Regions from separate parts of the Spirillospora sp. NPDC127506 genome, predicted to be linked through region 2. Evidence: riboswitches for the same ligand, from Rfam matches in the RefSeq annotation. Region 2 holds a riboswitch; each other region holds the start of a gene.
The links. Region 2 has a riboswitch for cyclic di-AMP ahead of ABTW95_RS12950 (CHAP domain-containing protein). Riboswitches for the same ligand answer to the same signal wherever they lie in the genome.
Positions count from the first base shown of each region.

Region 1 (4,569 bases), on a different contig from region 2:
GTTCGCGTGCAACCTCGCCTGCGCGGGATGCGGGAAGATCCAGCATCCGGCCGACGTCCTGAAAAGGCGCATGCCGGTCGAGCAGGCGGTCGCCGCCATCGAGGAGTGCGGCGCGCCGATGGTGTCCATCGCCGGCGGTGAACCGCTCATGCACCCGAAGATCCACGAGATCGTGGACGAGCTCGTGAAGCGCAAGAAGTTCGTCTTCCTGTGCACCAACGCGGTGCTCATTCCCCGCCACATCGACAAGTTCAAGCCGTCGCCGTACTTCGCGTGGGCGGTGCACATCGACGGGCTGCGGGAGCGGCACGACGAGTCCGTCTGCAAGGAGGGCGTCTTCGACGCCGCCGTCGCCGCCGTGAAGGAGTGCAAGCGGCGCGGGTTCCGGGTCACCACCAACACGACGATCTTCAACACGGACACGCCGCAGAGCGTCATCGACGTGATGAACTACCTGAACGACGACCTGCAGGTCGACGAGATGATGATCTCGCCGGGGTACGCCTACGACAAGGCGCCCGACCAGGAGCACTTCCTCGGCGTCCAGGAGACCCGCGAGCTGTTCAGCAAGGCGTTCGCCGACGGGAACCGCAAGCGCTGGCGGCTCAACCACTCGCCGCTCTTCCTGGACTTCCTGGAGGGCAAGGTCGACTTCCCCTGCACGGCGTGGGCGATCCCGTCCTACTCCCTCTTCGGCTGGCAGCGCCCCTGCTACCTGATGTCGGACGGCTACGCCCAGACCTACCAGGAACTCCTCGACGAGACCGACTGGGACGCCTACGGCCGGGGCCGGGACCCGCGCTGCGCCAACTGCATGGCGCACTGCGGCTACGAGCCGACCGCGGTCATGGCCACCGTCGGCTCCCTGAAGGAGTCCATCAGGGCGATACGCGACACCTGACCGGACCGCCCGGAGAGCGGGGGATCGGCCCCACTCTCCGGGCCGGGACGCTCGTCAGGCGTCCTTGAGCTTGACCGGCCGGTAGGCCTTGTACTCGCTGCCGGGGTCCAGGCCGTAGTCGCGCGTCCGGTGGTCGGTGCCGTACCGTCCCCGCTGCTCGTACGCCCAGTACTCCGTGTGCTCCTTGTCGGCCCACTTCTCGAAGATGACGACGTGCCGCGTGGTGTTGGTGCCCTGGGCGTCCATGACGAGGTCGCCCTTCTTGAGCTCCGACATCTTGATGCGCTCGGTGTACCGCGACGACGTCAGCCCGACCGTGTTCGGCCCCGGCTTCGGCAGCCGCAGGGCCATGGAGACGAATCCCGAGCAGTCCCTCCGGTAGCCGTCGCGGTAGCCGGTCTGGCTGTAGGGCACCCGGTCCGCGGAGTGCGGGTTCCACGTCTTGGCCCGCTCGATGACCCGCGACCGCTCGTCCTTCTCCCGTTCGACGGGCGCGGCCTTGCGCGGTTTCGGAACCGTGTGGACGGCGGCGACCGCGGCGCTGCCGTCGTCCGGTGCGTCCGCCGCGTGCACGGTCGTGGCCGCCACACCGAACACGGCGAGGCCGACCAGTGCGCCGTTGGCGCTGGGGCTCAGGCCGCGACGGCCCGAACGTTTGCTGTGCTTGCCTTTCAAAGGGGGGCTCCTTCTTCCATGAGCCGCCTACCGGGTTAGCTGACGGGTTCGGGCGTGGAAGTCGCCCTACGGCCATGGGAGAGGCCGATTCACCCCAGTGAGGGTGGGTCCCCGGCTCCGCGCGACGGCGGACTCGGCGGTTGCCGCTGCGATCCTGAGGGCACGTCGGCCCCGTGCACGGGACCCCTGTCCCATGCGGCGAAAGAGCGGCGCTGATGTTGTAAGGCCCTTCCGAGGCGACCGCCTCAGGGCCGCGCGACACGTGGATCGTGTCGCCCGTCCATCCGTGTGCCGGACGGGACAAGAACGCCTGGTGAGCGCCTTGCCGGGCGCCAAGCTAACGCAGATCGCCAAGCCAAGGCAAACTCCCGCAAAATCAAACCCCCAGCTCAACCCCCTGACGCACCTGTCCGCCAACGCCTCCAAGCCCCTCGCGGCGGGCGTTCCCGGCCGCTCCCGGCTCGGCTCCGTGATCTACGCCACGGCGGGGAGCCGGACCTGCGGGACATTCAGCGGATTCCAGAGGTGTCCAGCCTTTCGTTCATAGGGAGCGGCCTCCTGGTGGGCTGGTCAGGTCCCGCCGGCCGGGACCTGAACGCCCGGGCCGGTGCCGCGTTCGGCGGCGAGAAGGGCACCTCACCCACCGATGAATGGAGCAGCCGTGGCCCATGACGACGGCAGGCAGTACCAGACGGGTGGCCGGCCGGTCCACCCGCCCGGCCCCGGTGCGCCCGCGTCCCGGCCCGCCACCACCTACATGGGGTTCTACTTCTGGTACTGGTGCGGCGTGACCGTGCTCCTCCTCATGGGGAGCCTGTTCTTCCTCGCCCACGACCTGGTCGGCACCGGTCTGCTCGGGCTCCTGATCGCCGGGCTCTCCGCCCTCTACGCCCGCTACCTCTACCGGGGCGGCCGCTACCGGATGATGTTCATCATCTTCTGAGGGGGCGGCGCCGGGCTCAGCCCGTGCTCAGGCAGCCGTCGGTCGTGCCGCCGGACGGCACGAGCTGCGCGTCGCCCCAGACCGCGTCGTGCGACTTGTCCGGCGGCTCGGTGCCGTTCTCCGCCGCGATCAGGGCGGTTCGCAGGTTGAGCGTGGTGTAGGGGGAGATGTCCTCGTCGAAGACCGCGGGCTTGCGCGGGCCGGCGTTCCTCGTCGCCACGACCTTGTCGTCGCCCAGCAGGGTGAATTCGATGGTCACGTTGGGCGGATCCTCGTCCGGGACGCCCGCCAGCGCCTTGAAGCGCGAGTATTTCGCGGCGGTCGTCAGAGTGATGGTGGCGGGTCGGCCGATCACACTGAGCGCGACGTAGACGCTCCTGGCGCAGGGCCGGCCGGTGATGCGCGCGCCGCGGCGCCTGAACCAGCCGGTCTGGGGCTCGTGCAGCTGGCTGCTCGGCAGGTCGCGCAAAAAGACCGGCGCGCGCGCCGTGGCCGGAGCGCCGACCGCCTGCACCGGTTCGGACGGCTCGTAGAACCGTCCCCCGGGAACCTGCGTCGAGACGTGCGCCACGAGCAGGCCGTCGACGACGACGATGAGCACCGCCCCCAGGACGGCGGTCACCCCGCCCGTGTTGATGTTGAGGCGGGTTTTGCGCACGTTGGTGGTGTTGATGTCGCGGCCCGCCGCGTTGACCGTTGTCTGCACCGAGGGACGGCGCGCACCGCGCCCCACGATCGCCGCGATCAGCACCATGGCGCCGGCGAACCCGCCCCAGTACCAGTCGCCGCCCAGCACCCGTCCCGCCGCGCAGGCCCCCGCGCACGCGAGCACGATGAAAGCCGCCTTCGCCATCGTGCGGCGCGGCCCGCCGCTCTTCCGACCGCTCATCGGCGCGCCCCCGTTTCTCCTCGGCTCGCACGGCCGCCGTTCCCCAGGGTCCGATCGGCCGGTGATCTCCGCGCGCGTGCGCGTCCGCTCCGCCGTGCTCGGCCGAGCAGGGGTCAACCCTGCTCAAGACCGCCGCGGGCGGTCAACGCGGAAAGGAGCCGGCGTCGACCCCGCCTCCGCACTCGGGAGTGAGCCCTTCAGCTGGAATTCACCGCGAATGCGCAGGTCAGCGGGAAATGTGCACCGCCGCACCAATGAGAGAGGCCCTGGGCGGACGTTCTGGGAGAGCCGGAACGGCGTTGCACATTACTTGCCGGTATGGCGCACGTGCGCCATTGCGGCTCTACGAGCAGACCTTCGCGGCGACGGCGGCCTCGGCCTCCGTCAGGGAGCGGAGAACGGCCGGATCGAAGCCGCCCGTCGGAAAGCCGGTCGTGCCGACGGAATGGAACATCTTCTCCCGGCCTCTCTGATCGTGGGCGGCCCGGCCGGACGCGGCCTGGCGCGGCGAGATGACGAGGCCATCGGAGCCCGGGGCTCCCGGCGGTCCGGCGGACGCGGCGCGGCACGGTCAGAACTGGCCGCGGAACCTGGCGATGACGTCGCCGACCTTCGCGTCCGGCTCGCTGCTGCAGCTGTAGCGGATCGCGGGCGGGGCCAGCGGGCTGCCCGCGCCGGAGACGCCCTTCTCCCGGGCGATGTCGATGATCGCGTGCTGCTGGGTCTCGGAGTCCGCGTCGAGGAACTCCGCGCACGTCGAGTCGGCGGTGATGGCGTCGGAGGTCGCGGCCTTGACGATGAAGACGAAGACGAACAGCGCGGCGATCGCCCCCGCGGCCAGGAGCACCAGCCCGCCCGTGTTGATGGTCGTCTTCTTCTCGTTGGTGGTGGTGATGTCGCGGCCCGCGGCGGTGATGCCCCTCCCGGTGACGTTGCTCAGGGTGACGCGGCTCGACCAGGACGAGGCCGGGGCGGCCGACCGCGCGCGTCCCACGGCGTCCCGCAGCGCCGCGGCGAAGGCGGCGTCGGTCTCGGCCGCGTGCCGGAGCAGGTCCTGGACGAGCGAGCTGTTGCCCGGGTCCGTGGTGTACGCCGTGAACGCCGCCTGCCGCCCGTCCCGGACGAGCCGCCCCCGGACCAGGTCGTACAGGTCGGCGAGTG
Region 1 covers NZ_JBEORG010000001.1:190,944-195,512, forward strand. The annotation lists gene hpnH (adenosyl-hopene transferase HpnH) at 1-901, shown strand, start outside; gene ABTW95_RS00825 (NlpC/P60 family protein) at 956-1,576, opposite strand; cyclic di-AMP (ydaO/yuaA leader) riboswitch at 1,585-1,725, opposite strand; gene ABTW95_RS00830 (hypothetical protein) at 2,238-2,519, shown strand; gene ABTW95_RS00835 (NPCBM/NEW2 domain-containing protein) at 2,536-3,408, opposite strand; gene ABTW95_RS00840 (hypothetical protein) at 3,980-4,569, opposite strand, start outside.
Region 1: linked by a shared signal. The riboswitch ahead of ABTW95_RS00825 (NlpC/P60 family protein) and the one ahead of ABTW95_RS12950 (CHAP domain-containing protein) in region 2 are both predicted to bind cyclic di-AMP.

Region 2 (4,569 bases):
GAGGCGTCCGCGACCAGGACGTCCTTCACGGGCACTCCGTCCCGCTCCGCCATCGCGAGGAGCTCGGTGCGCAGCCGCCCCTGCCGCAGCGAGTGGAAGTCGTTGAACACCGGCTCGACGACCACCGGGTAGATGAACGACACCAGCACCACGAGGAGGAATCCCCCGGCGGCGGCGCCCGTCCACCAGTAGCGGGGGAACCGGCGGACGAGGGCGTACAGGAGCAGCAGCGCGATCGTGCAGATGACCCACGTGACGCCGAGCGACTTCAGCTGGTCGACGAGCCACGCGGGCCAGCTCTGCGTGGACAGCCCGTACCGGCGCAGCACCGACTCGCGCCACACGTCGAACGGCAGCCCGGCGACGCGCAGCAGCGCCGTCAGCGCCGCCGCCGCGACCATGACCTTGAGGGGGCGGCGCCGGGTGCGGGCGGTGACCAGGCCGATGAAGCGGGCGCCGAGCGGCGTGAAACCGAGGACGAGGATCACCGCGACGCCGGCCAGGAGCCCCGCGTACGCGGGCGGGTTGACGGCCGAGTCGAACGCCCTGGAGCGGGCGATCTCGGCCGGCGTGAAGTCGAGCGCGGGATCGGCCCGCACGCGGCCGCCGGGCACATGCCCCGGCAGCGGGTTCCACGGGGTGGTCAGCGCGAGGACGGCCGCGACGGCGGCGAACAGCACGGCGGCGGCGACGGCCGCGGCGACGCGGGGCCGCCGCGCCCGCGCGGCACCGGACGCTCCGCCCTCCGCGCTCTCGCCCCGCGCCTCGCCCGCCCGCTCGTCCGCCCGTTCGTCCGCCAGGTCCTTCATGGGGGGACGGCCCCCGGCGTCCTCCGGATCGCTTCGCTCGCTCATCTGAGCAGCTCCTTCTTCACGTAGTCGCGCCAGAGGGCGGTGAAGCGGTCCCGGGTGAGACCGAGCACGTCGCGCAGCGCGGCGGCCTCCGAGACGCGCCCGGCCGTCCGGTAGAGCCGGACGAGCGCCGCCTCACCGTACCGGTCGGCGACCATCCGGCAGGCGAGCCAGGACTCCTGGTACGCCTGGGACAGGCGCGGGGAGCCGCCCGCGAACGCGGCCGCCGCGGGCAGCGCGGCCGGGACCCGCCCCGCGGCGACCTCGCGGCGCAGCTCGCCCGCCGCCGACCGCACGCTGATCTTGACGCGCCGGTACCCGACGTAGTCGGCGAAGCCCTCGATGAGCCACAGCGGGGTCCGCCGGTCGCGGGCGCCGCCCATGGCGACGTGGGTCAGCTCGTGGGTGAGGACGACGTCGCGGCCGAGGCCGTTGAGGCGGCCGAAGGTGCCGGGGGAGACGATGACGCGGTCCTCGCCCCGGCCGGCGCCCGCCGCCGGCACGACGGTCGCGAGCGCGGCGATCTCGTCGAGGCTCTGGCCGGGGCCCGCGAGCGCCGACGCGAGGGCCGTGTCCGCGGGGACGAGGGCGACGACCCGCTGCGCCCACCCGCGGCCGACGACGCTCGTGACGACGGGCACGGCGGCGTCCAGGCGCTCGGCGATGCCTTCGAGGCCGCCCGCGTCGCCTATGACGAGGCCGGCGCGGCCCTTCACCACGCTCAGGGGGCCGCCGTCCCAGATGCAGGCGTCGTCGGTGAGCCCGTGGGACGCTCCGTCCCCGACGACCGTCCAGGAGCCCGAGCGCGGCGCCAGGGCGAGGTAGCGGGTGCGGGCCGCGTAGCCCCTGTCGTAGCCGCGCAGCCTGTAGCGCATCTCCGTGCGGACGACGGCGCCCCTCCCGTCCGCCGCCTGGGTGGCGACGACGCGCTCCTGCCAGCCCTCCAGGGGAAGCCTGCGGAGGTTGTCGAACATGCGGGACTGGACGTCCTGGAACGCCCGGGGCGCACTGCCGACCGTGGCGAGGAAGGCGGCGCGGTCGCCGTCCCGCACGGCTCGCGCGCGGTTGGCGAAGAGGGGGGCGGCGGCCTCGGGCGCGAACGCCCCGGCCGCGCCGGACGGATCGCCGCGGGAGGCGCGGTCCCGCGGCGGCGCGCCGCCGCCCGGCCGGGCGCCGAGGAGGCCGGCGCCGCCCGCCAGCAGCGCGGCGGCGCCGCCCGTGCCGAGGGCGAGGACCCTGCGCCGCGACAGGGAGCCCCCGCGCTCCGGACCGTCCTCCATGGCCGCGATCCTATGCAGCCCGCGCCGCCCGGAGCGCCGTCATGACCGGTAGTCGGGGTATCCGTAGCCGACGACGTCGTCGGCCGAGCGCTTCTTGATCTTGACGGCGTTGCCGGTGTTGCCCTCGACGGCCTCGATGGTGTCGCCGTCGATCTTCTTGACCACGATGCCGACGTGCCGGATGTCCTTGACGGCCTTGCCGCCGCTCCACGCGTAGAAGACGATCGCGCCGGGCCGCGGCTCGGTGCCCCAGCGGCCGTGCTGCCGGAACCAGCGGGCGTGGGCGACCGTCCAGGCGTCGATGCCGATCTGGTCGGTGAAGCCGAGCTGCTCGCCGACCCAGGAGACGAACATGTCGCACCACTGCGCGTCGCTGTAGCCGCTGATGGAGCCGCCGTCGCGGGCGACGGTCTCCTTGGCGCGGGCGGTGCCCATGTACCACTTCTGGAACTTGGTCTCGCCGCCGCCGTCCTCGGTGACGCCCACCTGCGACTTGGCGATCTCGATGGCCTCCTCGGCGGTGGGCCGCGCGTCCCCGGACTTCCCGGGGGCGGCCGCCTTCGGCTTCTTCGCCGGCCCGCCCCGCGGGCGCTGGCCGTCCGGGCTCTTCCCGGGCTTCCCGGGGGCCTTCTCCGCCGTCCGGGCCGATCTGTCCTTGGACGCGCCCTTGGACGAGCCGCCGGCGGCCTTCTTCGCCGTGGTGACGCCGGCCGCCGCGGCGGTCGCCGGCGCGGAGGCGAACGGCAGGACGGACGCCTGCGCGGTGGCCGCGGCGGTGCCGAGGACGGCGGCGCCGACGAGCACGCCGCCGGTCGTCCGCCAGGTGACGGACAGGGTGGAGGGCTTGCGGTGCTTGCCCGCGGTCTTCTTGCGATGTGCGCCTGGCACGGGGGGACATCTCCTCGACTTCCATGCCGCCTACCGGGTTAGCTGACGGGTTCGGGCGTGGAAGCCGCCCTACGGCCGCCCATGGCGGGCATGCCGATTCACCCCGAAAAAGGACACGATGGGTCCCCGGCTCCGCGTCCGGGCGCGCGTGTGCGCGCGGCGGACCGCGGACTCGGCGGTGGCGTGCCGGAGGGCACGCCGGTTCGGATGGGGGCTCCGCGGGACGGGGGCGTCCGCGGAGTGCAGTGTGCTCGGGCGTGGCCGCGCGTCGGGCGGCCACGCCCAGGCAACGCTGCGGAACTCACTCCTTCGTTCTTCCAGACGCCTACCGGGTTAGCTGACGGGTTCGGGCGTGGAAGTGGCCCTACGGCGGGCTCTACCGGAACGGGGCCGGGAGAGACGCACCGATTCACCCCGGGTGCCGGAATGCCCGTCCGGGAGGTCTCCCGGACTCCGGCGGTGTGGGTCCCCGGTTCCGCGTTGACGCGGACTCGGCGCTGCCGCTGCGTTCCTGGGGGCGAGATGGGGCCCGGCGCGGGACCTGTCTCCCGCGTGCGAACGAGCGGCTCCTGATGTTGTGCGCGGACGCCGGCCGTTGCCGGGGCGTCCTGGGGGCCTGACCCGCGAGGACCGCCGTGGCTGCGCTCTCAGCGCCATGCACGCCGTGAGCGTGCGCACGGTGGCCGGGCCGGCCGCGGTCCGGGGGCGGACCGCCGCGGCACCGTCCGGTGCCGCTGGACGGCACGTGGATCGTGTCGCCCGGGGAGGGAGGACGGCGCGTGGCTCGCGCCGCCGGTACGCGGCGGCTGGATGCGCCGCGTGGGACCGAGGCGCCTGGTGGGCGCCGCGGGGCCACGGCGTCTGGAGGGCGCCGGGGTGGTGACAAGGTACCAAAGCCCCAACAGAAGGCAAACCCCCCAAAATCAACAACGGACCAGGTCAGACCTGGTCCGTCGTCGGGGAGAGCTCCGTCACACCCGCGGGGGGCGTGCGGGGCGGGGCGTCAGGGGCGCCCGGCGCCGTAGTAGTTGCTCAGGTAGTAGCCCGAGGTGATGCTGACCACCTCGACGGTCTTGCCGGTGCGCGGGGCGTGGATCATCTTGCCGCCGCCCACGTACATGCCGACGTGGCCGAGGCCGCTGAAGAAGACCAGGTCGCCGGGCTGCAGGTCGCTCTTCGCCACCCGCTTGGTCGCGGCGTACTGCGAGTTGGTCGTGCGGGTGATGTTGACCCCCGCGGCCGCCCACGCCTTCATCGTGAGGCCGGAGCAGTCGTAGGAGTTCGGGCCCTCGGCGCCGTACTGGTACGGCTTGCCGAGCTGCGCGTAGGCGAAGTCGAGCGCCTTGCGGGCCGGGCCGCTGGCCGGGCCGTTGTAGGTGCCGCCGGTGCCGCCCGAGGACCCGCCGGAGGAGGTGCCGCCGCCGAGGCTGCGCAGCAGCTTCTTCTGCTTGGCGACCTCCTTGTCGAGCTTGTTCTTCTTCGCCTGCAGCTCCTTGGTCTTGGCCTTGACCTCGTCGAGGGCGGTCTTGGCCTGCGACTCCTCGCGGCGG
Region 2 covers NZ_JBEORG010000010.1:93,498-98,066, reverse strand. The annotation lists gene ABTW95_RS12960 (M48 family metallopeptidase) at 1-854, opposite strand, end outside; gene ABTW95_RS12955 (hypothetical protein) at 851-2,131, opposite strand; gene ABTW95_RS12950 (CHAP domain-containing protein) at 2,171-3,019, opposite strand; cyclic di-AMP (ydaO/yuaA leader) riboswitch at 3,031-3,174, opposite strand; cyclic di-AMP (ydaO/yuaA leader) riboswitch at 3,327-3,526, opposite strand; gene ABTW95_RS12945 (C40 family peptidase) at 4,023-4,569, opposite strand, start outside.

Region 3 (4,569 bases), on a different contig from region 2:
GACCCGCGGGTCGAGCTCGGCCAGGTACGCGGCCGCGAGATCGAGGAAGCGGTCCCGGTAGCCGGCGTCGCGGTCGCGCAGCTCCCGCAGGTAGAGCAGCAGGTCGTGGTTGACGAACTTCACGTCCTTGGCGCGCCGCAGCTCGTGCGCGCCGCGCAGCGTGAACAGCATGTCGATGCGCCGGTGGATCTCCAGCCGGTCGGCGAAGTTGGCCAGCTCGGCCCGCCGGTTGGAGATCGACGGCGCCGCCGTCCGCTGCCGGACGTGCCAGTGGTAGACGCGGTGCGGGATCAGCGCGGTCCGGCGGGCCGCCAGGTACGCCTCGGCGGTGAACAGCAGGTCCTCGTAGTGCAGCCGCTCGACGAACCGCAGCCCGTGCTCCTCCAGGAAGCCGCGCCGGTACGCCTTGTTGGTCGAGAGCGTGTCGTAGAGCAGGTCGGGGTTCTCGGCCAGGGACCCGTAGACGGCGCTGTTCCGGTAGAGCCACGGATACCAGGGGCGGATGCGCCCCTTCGCGCCCTCGGGGACGTCCAGGAAGATCCGGTCGCACAGCCCCGAGACCAGGTCGGCGCCGGTGCTCTCGGCGGCGGCGAGCAGGTTGAGGCAGGCGTGCCGGTCCAGCAGGTCGTCGCTGTCGAGGAACATCAGGTAGCGCCCGGCCGACGCCTCGATCCCGGTGTTGCGGGGACGGCCGCAGCCGCCGGAGTTGGCCGGCAGGTGCACGGCCCGGACCCGTCCCGGATGCGCGGCGGCGAGCCGGTCGGCGACCTCCCCCGTGCCGTCGGTGCTGGCGTCGTCCACGATCACGGTCTCCACGCCGCCGAGCGACTGCGCCAGCGACGAGGCGACCGCCCGGGGAAGCCGCCGGGCGTCGTTGTAGGCGATCACGACCACGCTGACATCCGGGCGCAGCCGCATGGGCATCCCTCCCGTTCCGCCGGGGACCGAGCCGGGCGCCGCGGGGCGCCGGCCGGACGCGCGTCCGCCAGGGATTCCTTTCCTGGAAAGCCTCAGTGAGGTCCAAGAGGGATCAAAGGCTGTCAACGCTTCGCATTACCCGACTTCACCGGAGACATGGGGGCAGACCGCCCGGAAAGCCCGAAGGCACCCGGCCGGGGAGCCGGGCGCCTTCGGGTGCGGGGAGGGTCAGGAGGCGTAGTCGGGGTAGCCGTAGCCCACGATCTGCGACTTGTCGCGGATCTTCTTCTCCACCTCGTTGTTGCTGTTGCCCTCGATGGTCTTGACCTTGCCGCCGCCGTTGTCCTTCACGACGAGGCCGACGTGGTCGATGTCACCGATGCCGCCCTTGGAGCCGTTCTGCCAGTCGAAGAACACGACGGCGCCCGGCTTGGGCTTGTGGCCCCAGCGGTCGGTCTTCTTGAACCAGCTGGCGTGCTGGACGGTGTAGGCGTCCCAGCCCATGTTCTTCACGCCGGTCTGGGCGCCGAGCCAGGAAACGAACATGTCGCACCACTGGGCGCCGTTGTAGGCCTTGACCGAGAAGCCGCCGTCGCGCTTGGCGGTGGCCTTGGCGTGCGGGGTCGAGACGTACCACTTGTGGAACTTGGTCTGACCGCCCTTGCCCTCGCTGATGCCGACCTGCTTCTGGGCCAGCTTGATGACCTCGGACGGCTTCACGTCGCGCGGCGGCACCTTGTAGCCGGCCTCGCGGGCCTCGGCCGCGCTCGTCTTCGCGGACGTCTGCGAGGCGGCGGCGCCCTTCGCGGCGGCGGCCTGGGCGGGCGCGTCGGCCGCGGCGCTGCCACCGGCGAGGGGGTTCAGCACGGCGAGCCCGACGGCGCCGGCGAGGACGGCCCCGACGGCGGCGCCGACGGCCTTGTCCTCGGACGAGAAGCGGTTGAGCGAAAGTCGATCGAAACGACCGGACATGCAGGGAATCTCCTTGTCTTCCATGGCGCCTACCGGGTTAGCTGACGGATTCGGGCATGGAAGCAGCCCTACGGCGCGGCTCTGGACGCGCCGATTCACCCCTGGAACGTTGGGTCCCCGGCTCCGTCCGGTCGTGGCGACCGGGACGGACTCGGCCTCGCACCGCGGACGCGGTGCTGACTATTCGGATTTGCCTCAGCGACTGGTCTCGGTGAGGGGGGCGCGCATCGTCGGGCGCGCATCGCGTGCGGGTGCCGCTCCGCGATCATCGGCCGCACTGGGCGCGGCCGGCGGCAACGCATGGGGCGCGCTGCGGGATTCGGATAGAAGGTAGCAACCTTCTCAAGAAAAGCAAACCAGGCACAAACCTCGGTTATGCCCGCTCAATGCCCTTCCAAGGATTCACCAACAGCGTCCGGCCCCGGGGTGTTCCCGATCTTTCCCCGACCGGCCCTCAGCCCTTTGCCCATGGGACTTACCGGCCGATGGGCAAAGGGTAAAGAACGCTCACCGGGCGAGGGCCGGCGCCCGGCGGACCGCCGCGCACCGGCCCTCGCCGCCGGTCACTATGAGTCGTACCTCACACGGGCGCCCCTCGCGGGCGGGCGCGTGGGGTCGGTCACTCGACGAGCAGGGCGAACAGGGTGGTGTCGTCCGCCGCCCGGTCGAACTCCATCCGCGCCAGCACCTCGTCCAGGGCCAGGTCCGGGCGCAGCGAGGAGTCCTGCAGGATCTCGGTGAGGCGGCCGATGCGCTCGTCCAGGTCCGCGTCCCTGCGCTCCACCAGGCCGTCGGTGTAGAGGAACAGCAGGTCCCCCGGGTGCAGGCGGGTGGTGATCGTCGTGTACTGCCAGGGCATCGCGCCGAGCATCGGGTCGCGGACCACCTCCAGCGGCGCCGCCCGGCCCTCCCGCACCAGGATCGGCGGCGGATGGCCCGCGCACGTCCACGCCAGCACCCGGCGGGACGGGTCGAAGTGCGCGACGATCGCCGTGCCCGTGGCGGGCGGGTCCATGGTGCCGACCAGCTCGTTCAGCCAGTCCACCAGCCGTCCCGCCGGCTCGCCCGTGCAGGCGAGGCCGAGCAGCCCGTTCCGGGTCCGCGCCATCGCCGCCGCCGCCGGGAGCCCGTGCCCGGCCGCGTCCCCGATGGCGAACAGCCCCCGGCCGTCCGGCAGCGCCCGGGTCGCGAACCAGTCCCCGCCGATGCGGGCGGTGCTCTCCGCCGCCAGGCTCCGGACCGCCATGCCGAGGCCCGGCAGCTGCTCCACCTCGTCCTCGTCCGGCAGGATCGCGCGGCGCAGCGTCACCGCCACCTTCCGCTCCTGCGCCGTCCGCGCCTGCTGCTTCAGCATCTGCCGGCGGGTCTCGGCGAGCGCCCGCTCCACGCCGCGCCGCCGGGTGATGTCCTGCGAGACGACATTGATCGAGATCGGCAGCCCGGAGTCGCCCAGCACCGGCTCGGCGAACAGCCACAGATGCCGCGGCGTCCCGTCCGGCCCGATCACCCGGTGCTCGGCCTCCACCGGCTCGCGGCGGGAGAACATCGTCTGGACGGCCTCCTCCACCAGCGGGAGGTCGTCGTCCGCCACGGCCTTCGGCAGGTCGTGCGGCATCGGCGGCACGTCGTCGGGGCCGAGGCCGTAGTTGGCGCGCATCTGCGGCGTCCAGTCCGCCTCGCCGGTGGCCAGGTCCCACTCGCCGAACCCGATCAGCGCCAGCCGCTCCACCCGCTCCAGCCGCCGCGCCACCCGGTCCTCGGCGAAGTGGTACCGCCACGTGACGCACACCCCGGTCGGCACCCGGACGCATCGCACGCTCATCCGGGACGACCTGGACAGGCCCCCCTGGGCGGTGGAGTACATGAACGAGGGGCGCTCCATCGGCGTCCCGGTCTCCAGCACCCTGGTGTACTCGTCGAAGAGCCCGCTGAGCGCGGCGCCCGGATCCGTGCGCAGCAGCCGCCGGCCGGTCAGCTCCTCCCGGCCCCGCCCGAACATGTCCCGCGTGGCGTCGTTGAGATCGGCGTAGAGGAAGTCGGCCACGGCCCCGTCGGGCCCCCTGACCGGCACCAGGTGGGCGCAGGAGTCGAGCGTCCCGTCCAGGAGCGCCCGCGCCACCGGATCGTCGCCCGCCTCGGCGAGGATCTCGGCGTCCCCGGAGGTGTCCTCGGCCGCCACCCGGCGCAGGACGTCCTCGGCGTCCGACAGGACGGCCTGGCGCTCGGCCGTGCCGCCCTCGGCCCGCGGCGCCCTCCGGTCCGCGACCACGGCCCCCACCGGCCCGCCGCCCCCGTCCTTGACCAGCACGGCCGCCGCCTCGGCGAGGTCGATGTCCAGATCGCGCGCGAGCCAGATCAGATGCTGCAGGGCCTCCCCCGGCGGGACGCCGAGCCGCCGGGCCAGCACGACCCGCGCCTCGGACAGCACCGCGCGGTCGTGCGCGGCGCCCCGCAGGTCCTCAAGGTCCGCAACGTGCACCCCGGGCTGGGTGCCCTCCGGTTCCGCCAACCCTGTGTCCCCCGTTCGGCGTCACTGCCCCTGGGAGAAAAAAGCTACATACGCCAGCGAAGGACTATTCGCCCATAGCCTGGTAAACAGTCCATATCTTTGCCCCGGTTTTCCGTTCCCGCCCGGACTCCACCGCTTCCGATGACCCACTCCGGACGGAACCCTTCCCG
Region 3 covers NZ_JBEORG010000005.1:103,446-108,014, forward strand. The annotation lists gene ABTW95_RS07665 (bifunctional glycosyltransferase/CDP-glycerol:glycerophosphate glycerophosphotransferase) at 1-918, opposite strand, end outside; gene ABTW95_RS07670 (CHAP domain-containing protein) at 1,147-1,890, opposite strand; cyclic di-AMP (ydaO/yuaA leader) riboswitch at 1,902-2,039, opposite strand; gene ABTW95_RS07675 (SpoIIE family protein phosphatase) at 2,510-4,369, opposite strand.
Region 3: linked by a shared signal. The riboswitch ahead of ABTW95_RS07670 (CHAP domain-containing protein) and the one ahead of ABTW95_RS12950 (CHAP domain-containing protein) in region 2 are both predicted to bind cyclic di-AMP.

Region 4 (4,569 bases), on a different contig from region 2:
CGTGGCGGCGGTGCCGCGCCCCCAGCCCGTCCCGCTGGAGCCGGGCCAGGACGCACCGCGCTTCCTGCTGGACGTCCACCTCGGCACGCTCGCGCGCCGCATGCGCCTCCTCGGCCTCGACACCGCCTACCACAACGACATGGACGATCCGGCGCTGGTCGTCCAGGCCAACGAGGAGCGCCGCGTCCTGCTCACCCAGGACCGCGGCCTCCTCCGCCGCCGCGCCCTCTGGGCGGGCGCCTACGTCCGCGGCTCCCGGCCCGACGACCAGCTCCGCGACCTCCTCGACCGGTTCGCGCCCGTCCTGCGCCCCTGGACGCGGTGCACCGCCTGCAACGGCGAGCTCGTCCCGGTCGACAAGCGCGAGGTCGAGGGCGACCTCGAAGCCGGGACGCGCCGCAGCTACGACGTCTACGGCCGCTGCGCCGGCTGCGGGCAGGTCTACTGGCGCGGCGCGCACGGCGGCCACCTGGAGGAGATCGTCCGGGAGGCGACGCGGCTGGTCGGCGCCGCACGGGACGGCGGCAGGCCGGAGGCCGCCATGACGGAGAGGGGCTGATGGCCATCGCTCTCGTGGTCGTGGGCGCGGCGATCATCGCCGGCGGGCGCCTGCTGAGCGCGCAGCGGGCCGAACCGCCGCACATGGCGGGCGGCTGGGAACTGCCGGGCGGGAAGGTCGACCCGGGCGAGTCCGACGAGGACGCGCTGGTCCGCGAGTGCGACGAGGAACTGGCGATCAAGATCCGGCTCGGCCGCCGCGTCGGCGGCGACTGGACGCTCAGCGAGCGGGCGCTGCTGCGCGTCTGGACCGCCGAGATCATCGAGGGCGAGCCCCGGGCCCTGGAGCACCTGGCCCTCCGCTGGCTGACCCCGCCGGAGCTCTACGACGTCGACTGGCTCCCCGGCGACCGCCCGGTGATCGACCTGCTCGCCCGGGAGCACTTCAGCTGAGGCCCGGCCGCCCTCCGGGCGTCGGATCGCGCGGATGAGTTCGGGGGCTTCCCGCCGCGCCGCAGGAAGCCCCCGACATCCGTGGGGGCGCCGCGCCCGTCAGGAGATGCGGTTGGCGCCCGCGTAGTCGGAGCGGTCCGACAGCTTGGAGATCTTCACCACGTCGCCGGTCTGCGGAGCGTGCAGGAACTTGCCGTCGCTCAGGTAGATCCCCATGTGGTGCAGGTTGCTGCCGAAGTACACGAGGTCCCCGGAGCGCAGCTGGCTGCGCGGCACCTTCGTGCCCAGCTGGTAGAGGTCGCCGGTGTAGTGGGGCAGGCCGGGCTTGCCGACCTGGGCGTAGGCCCACACGACGAGGCCGGAGCAGTCGAAGCTGTTCGGGCCGGCGGCCGCCCACACGTAGGGGGAGCCGATCTTGCTGTAGGCCTTGCGGGCCATCTTGGCGGGCAGGCCCGAGCCCTTGATGCTGGCGGTGAGGCCGGTGCGCGGGTCGCGGGCGTGCGTGGTGGAGAGCTTGTCGAGGCGCTTCATCACCTCGGTGACCTTGGCCTTGGCCTGCGCGCGCGCCTTCTTGGCGTCCTCCCACGCCTTCTTGACCTGCGCGGTCTTGGCCTCCGCGGTGCGCTGGGCGGCGTCGGCCCGCTGGATCTGCTTCTGCAGGGCCTTGACGGCGGCGGCCTGGTTCTGGGTGAGGTAGGCGCGCTCGGTCAGCCCCTCGGCGGAGCCGTCGGAGCCGAAGATCGCGTCGGGGGCGCCGGCCATGTAGGTGGCGGCGGCCATCCGCCCGAGCTGCTCGCGGGCCGGGCCGGCCTGGGCGCGCAGCACCTGCGCGTTCTTGGCGGCGTCCTGCTCGGCCTTCTGCGCCGCCTTCAGGTCCACCCGGGCCTTGTTGTACTTCTCGGTGAGGATCTCGGCCTCTTCGTTCAGCGCCTTGAGGCTCTTGCGCAGGCCCTTCTCCGTCGTCGGCGTCGGGCTGGGCGCGGTCGCGGCGGCGGCCAGGCGGAGCGGCGGCGCGGCGTGGGCGGCGACGGGGGCGGTGGCGCCGAGGCCGATCAGGAGCAGGGCGGCGGTGGCGGCGGGCGCGAAGCGCCGCCGCCGGCGGGGGTCCGGTGCCAAGCCGGTGTTCTCCTCTCCTCACGCGCCTACCGGGTTAGCTGACGGGTTCGGGCCAGGAGTCGCCCTACGGCGCACCGCCCTGCGGCGCGTCGATTCACCCCGAGGGTTGGGTCCCCGGTTCTCCCGGCGGGCGGGAGATTCGGCGTGCCGGTCGCAGCCCCGGGGAGTGGGGCTCCGGACGACCGGATCTCGGGCAGATTACAAAGGATGAGCAAAGTTGGCGAATCGGGGCGCGTGTGACCGCGTGTGAAGGGTGGGAGGACGCGGCCGGGATGGGCCGGGCACCGCGGCGCGTAGAATGGAGTGCTGCCGCTTTTCTGCGGCGACTCTCCTGAAACCTCACGCAAGGTAACCCGCATGCCCATCTCCACCCGCGACGACCTCCGGAACGTAGCGATCGTCGCCCACGTCGACCACGGGAAGACGACGCTGGTCGACGCAATGCTCTGGCAGTCCGGGGCCTTCCGCGAGAACCAGGACGTCGACGACCGGGTCATGGACTCCAACGACCTGGAGCGCGAGAAGGGCATCACGATCCTCGCGAAGAACACCGCCGTCCGGCACAACGGGCTGACGATCAACATCATCGACACCCCGGGCCACGCCGACTTCGGCGGCGAGGTCGAGCGCGGGCTGTCCATGGTGGACGGCGTCGTCCTGCTGGTGGACGCCAGCGAGGGGCCGCTCCCGCAGACCCGGTTCGTGCTGCGCAAGGCGCTCGCCGCGCGGCTCCCGGTGATCCTCGTCGTGAACAAGACCGACCGTCCCGACGCCCGCATCGACGAGGTCGTGGACGAGACGTACGAGCTGTTCATGGACCTCGACGCCGACGAGGACCAGATCGACTTCCCGATCGTGTACGCGTCCGGCCGGGCCGGGCGGGCGTCGCTCGACAAGCCCGCCGACGGGGAGATGCCCGCCAGCGCCGACCTGGAGCCGCTGTTCCAGGTCATCACCGAGACGATCCCGGCGCCGTCCTACGACCCGGACGCGCCGCTGCAGGCGCACGTGACGAACCTGGACGCCTCCAGCTACCTCGGCCGGATCGCGCTGTGCCGCGTCCACGCCGGGACGATCAAGAAGGGCCAGCAGGTCGCCTGGTGCCGGCACGACGGCAGCATCGAGCGCGTCAAGATCACCGAGCTGCTGATGACGGACGCGCTCACCCGCAAGCCCGCCGACGACGCGGGGCCGGGCGACATCATCGCGATCGCCGGCATCCCGGAGATCATGATCGGCGACACCATCGCCGACCCCGACGACCCGCGCCCGCTGCCGCTGATCACCGTGGACGAGCCCGCGATCTCCATGACCATCGGCACCAACACCGGGCCGATGGCCGGCCGCGAGAAGGGCACCAAGGTCACCGCCCGCATGGTCAAGGACCGCCTCGACCGCGAGCTGGTCGGCAACGTGTCGATCAGGGTGCTGCCGACCGAGCGCCCGGACGCGTGGGAGGTGCAGGGCCGCGGCGAGCTGGCCCTCGCGATCCTCGTCGAGAACATGCGCCGCGAGGGCTACGAGCTGACCGTCGGCAAGCCGCAGGTCGTCGCGAAGACCATCGACGGCCGGAAGCACGAGCCGGTCGAGCGGCTCACCGTCGACATCCCCGAGGAGCACCTCGGCGCCGTCACGCAGCTCATGGCCGTCCGCAAGGGCCGCATGGAGCACATGACGAACCACGGCACCGGCTGGGTCCGGATGGAGTTCCTCGTCCCGGCGCGCGGCCTGATCGGGTTCCGCACCGAGTTCATGACCGAGACGCGCGGCACCGGCATGGCGCACCACGTCTTCGAGGGCTACGAGCCCTGGTTCGGCGAGCTGCGCACCCGCCCGTCCGGGTCGCTGGTCGCCGACCGCGCGGGCGCCGCCACCGCCTACGCGATCACGAACCTGCAGGAGCGCGGCACGTTCTTCGTCGGGCCGGGCACCGAGGTGTACGAGGGCATGATCGTCGGGGAGAACTCCCGTGCCGACGACATGGACGTCAACATCACCAAGGAGAAGAAGCTCACGAACATGCGGTCGTCCACCGGCGACGAGCTGGAGCGGCTCACCCCGCCGCGGATCCTGTCGCTGGAGGAGGCGCTGGAGTTCTGCCGCGAGGACGAGTGCGTCGAGGTGACGCCCGCGAACGTCCGCATCCGCAAGGTCGTGCTGGACGCCAAGGAGCGCGAGCGCATGCGCGCCCGCACCAAGCGCGCCGGCTGACCCGCCGGCGAGCGGCCTGAGCGCGAAGGAGGCGGCCCCGCGGTTCCGAGAACCGCGGGGCCGCCTCCTTGCATGCGGGTCACTTCAGCTGGACGGTCCCCGTCACGTCGGCGGCCAGGCGGAGCTGGTCGCCGTCGCGGAGAGGCGCCTCCACGCCGCGGGGGAGCCGCTCGCCGTTGACGAACGTCCCGTTGGTGGAGCCCTCGTCCCGCACCCAGGCCGTGCCGGACGGGTCGAGCCAGACCGTCGAGTGGCGCCGCGACACGTTGTCGTACTGCGTGAACGTGGCGG
Region 4 covers NZ_JBEORG010000003.1:292,462-297,030, reverse strand. The annotation lists gene ABTW95_RS05790 (Mut7-C RNAse domain-containing protein) at 1-559, shown strand, start outside; gene ABTW95_RS05785 ((deoxy)nucleoside triphosphate pyrophosphohydrolase) at 559-951, shown strand; gene ABTW95_RS05780 (C40 family peptidase) at 1,051-2,067, opposite strand; cyclic di-AMP (ydaO/yuaA leader) riboswitch at 2,075-2,222, opposite strand; gene typA (translational GTPase TypA) at 2,425-4,278, shown strand; gene ABTW95_RS05770 (FHA domain-containing protein) at 4,358-4,569, opposite strand, start outside.
Region 4: linked by a shared signal. The riboswitch ahead of ABTW95_RS05780 (C40 family peptidase) and the one ahead of ABTW95_RS12950 (CHAP domain-containing protein) in region 2 are both predicted to bind cyclic di-AMP.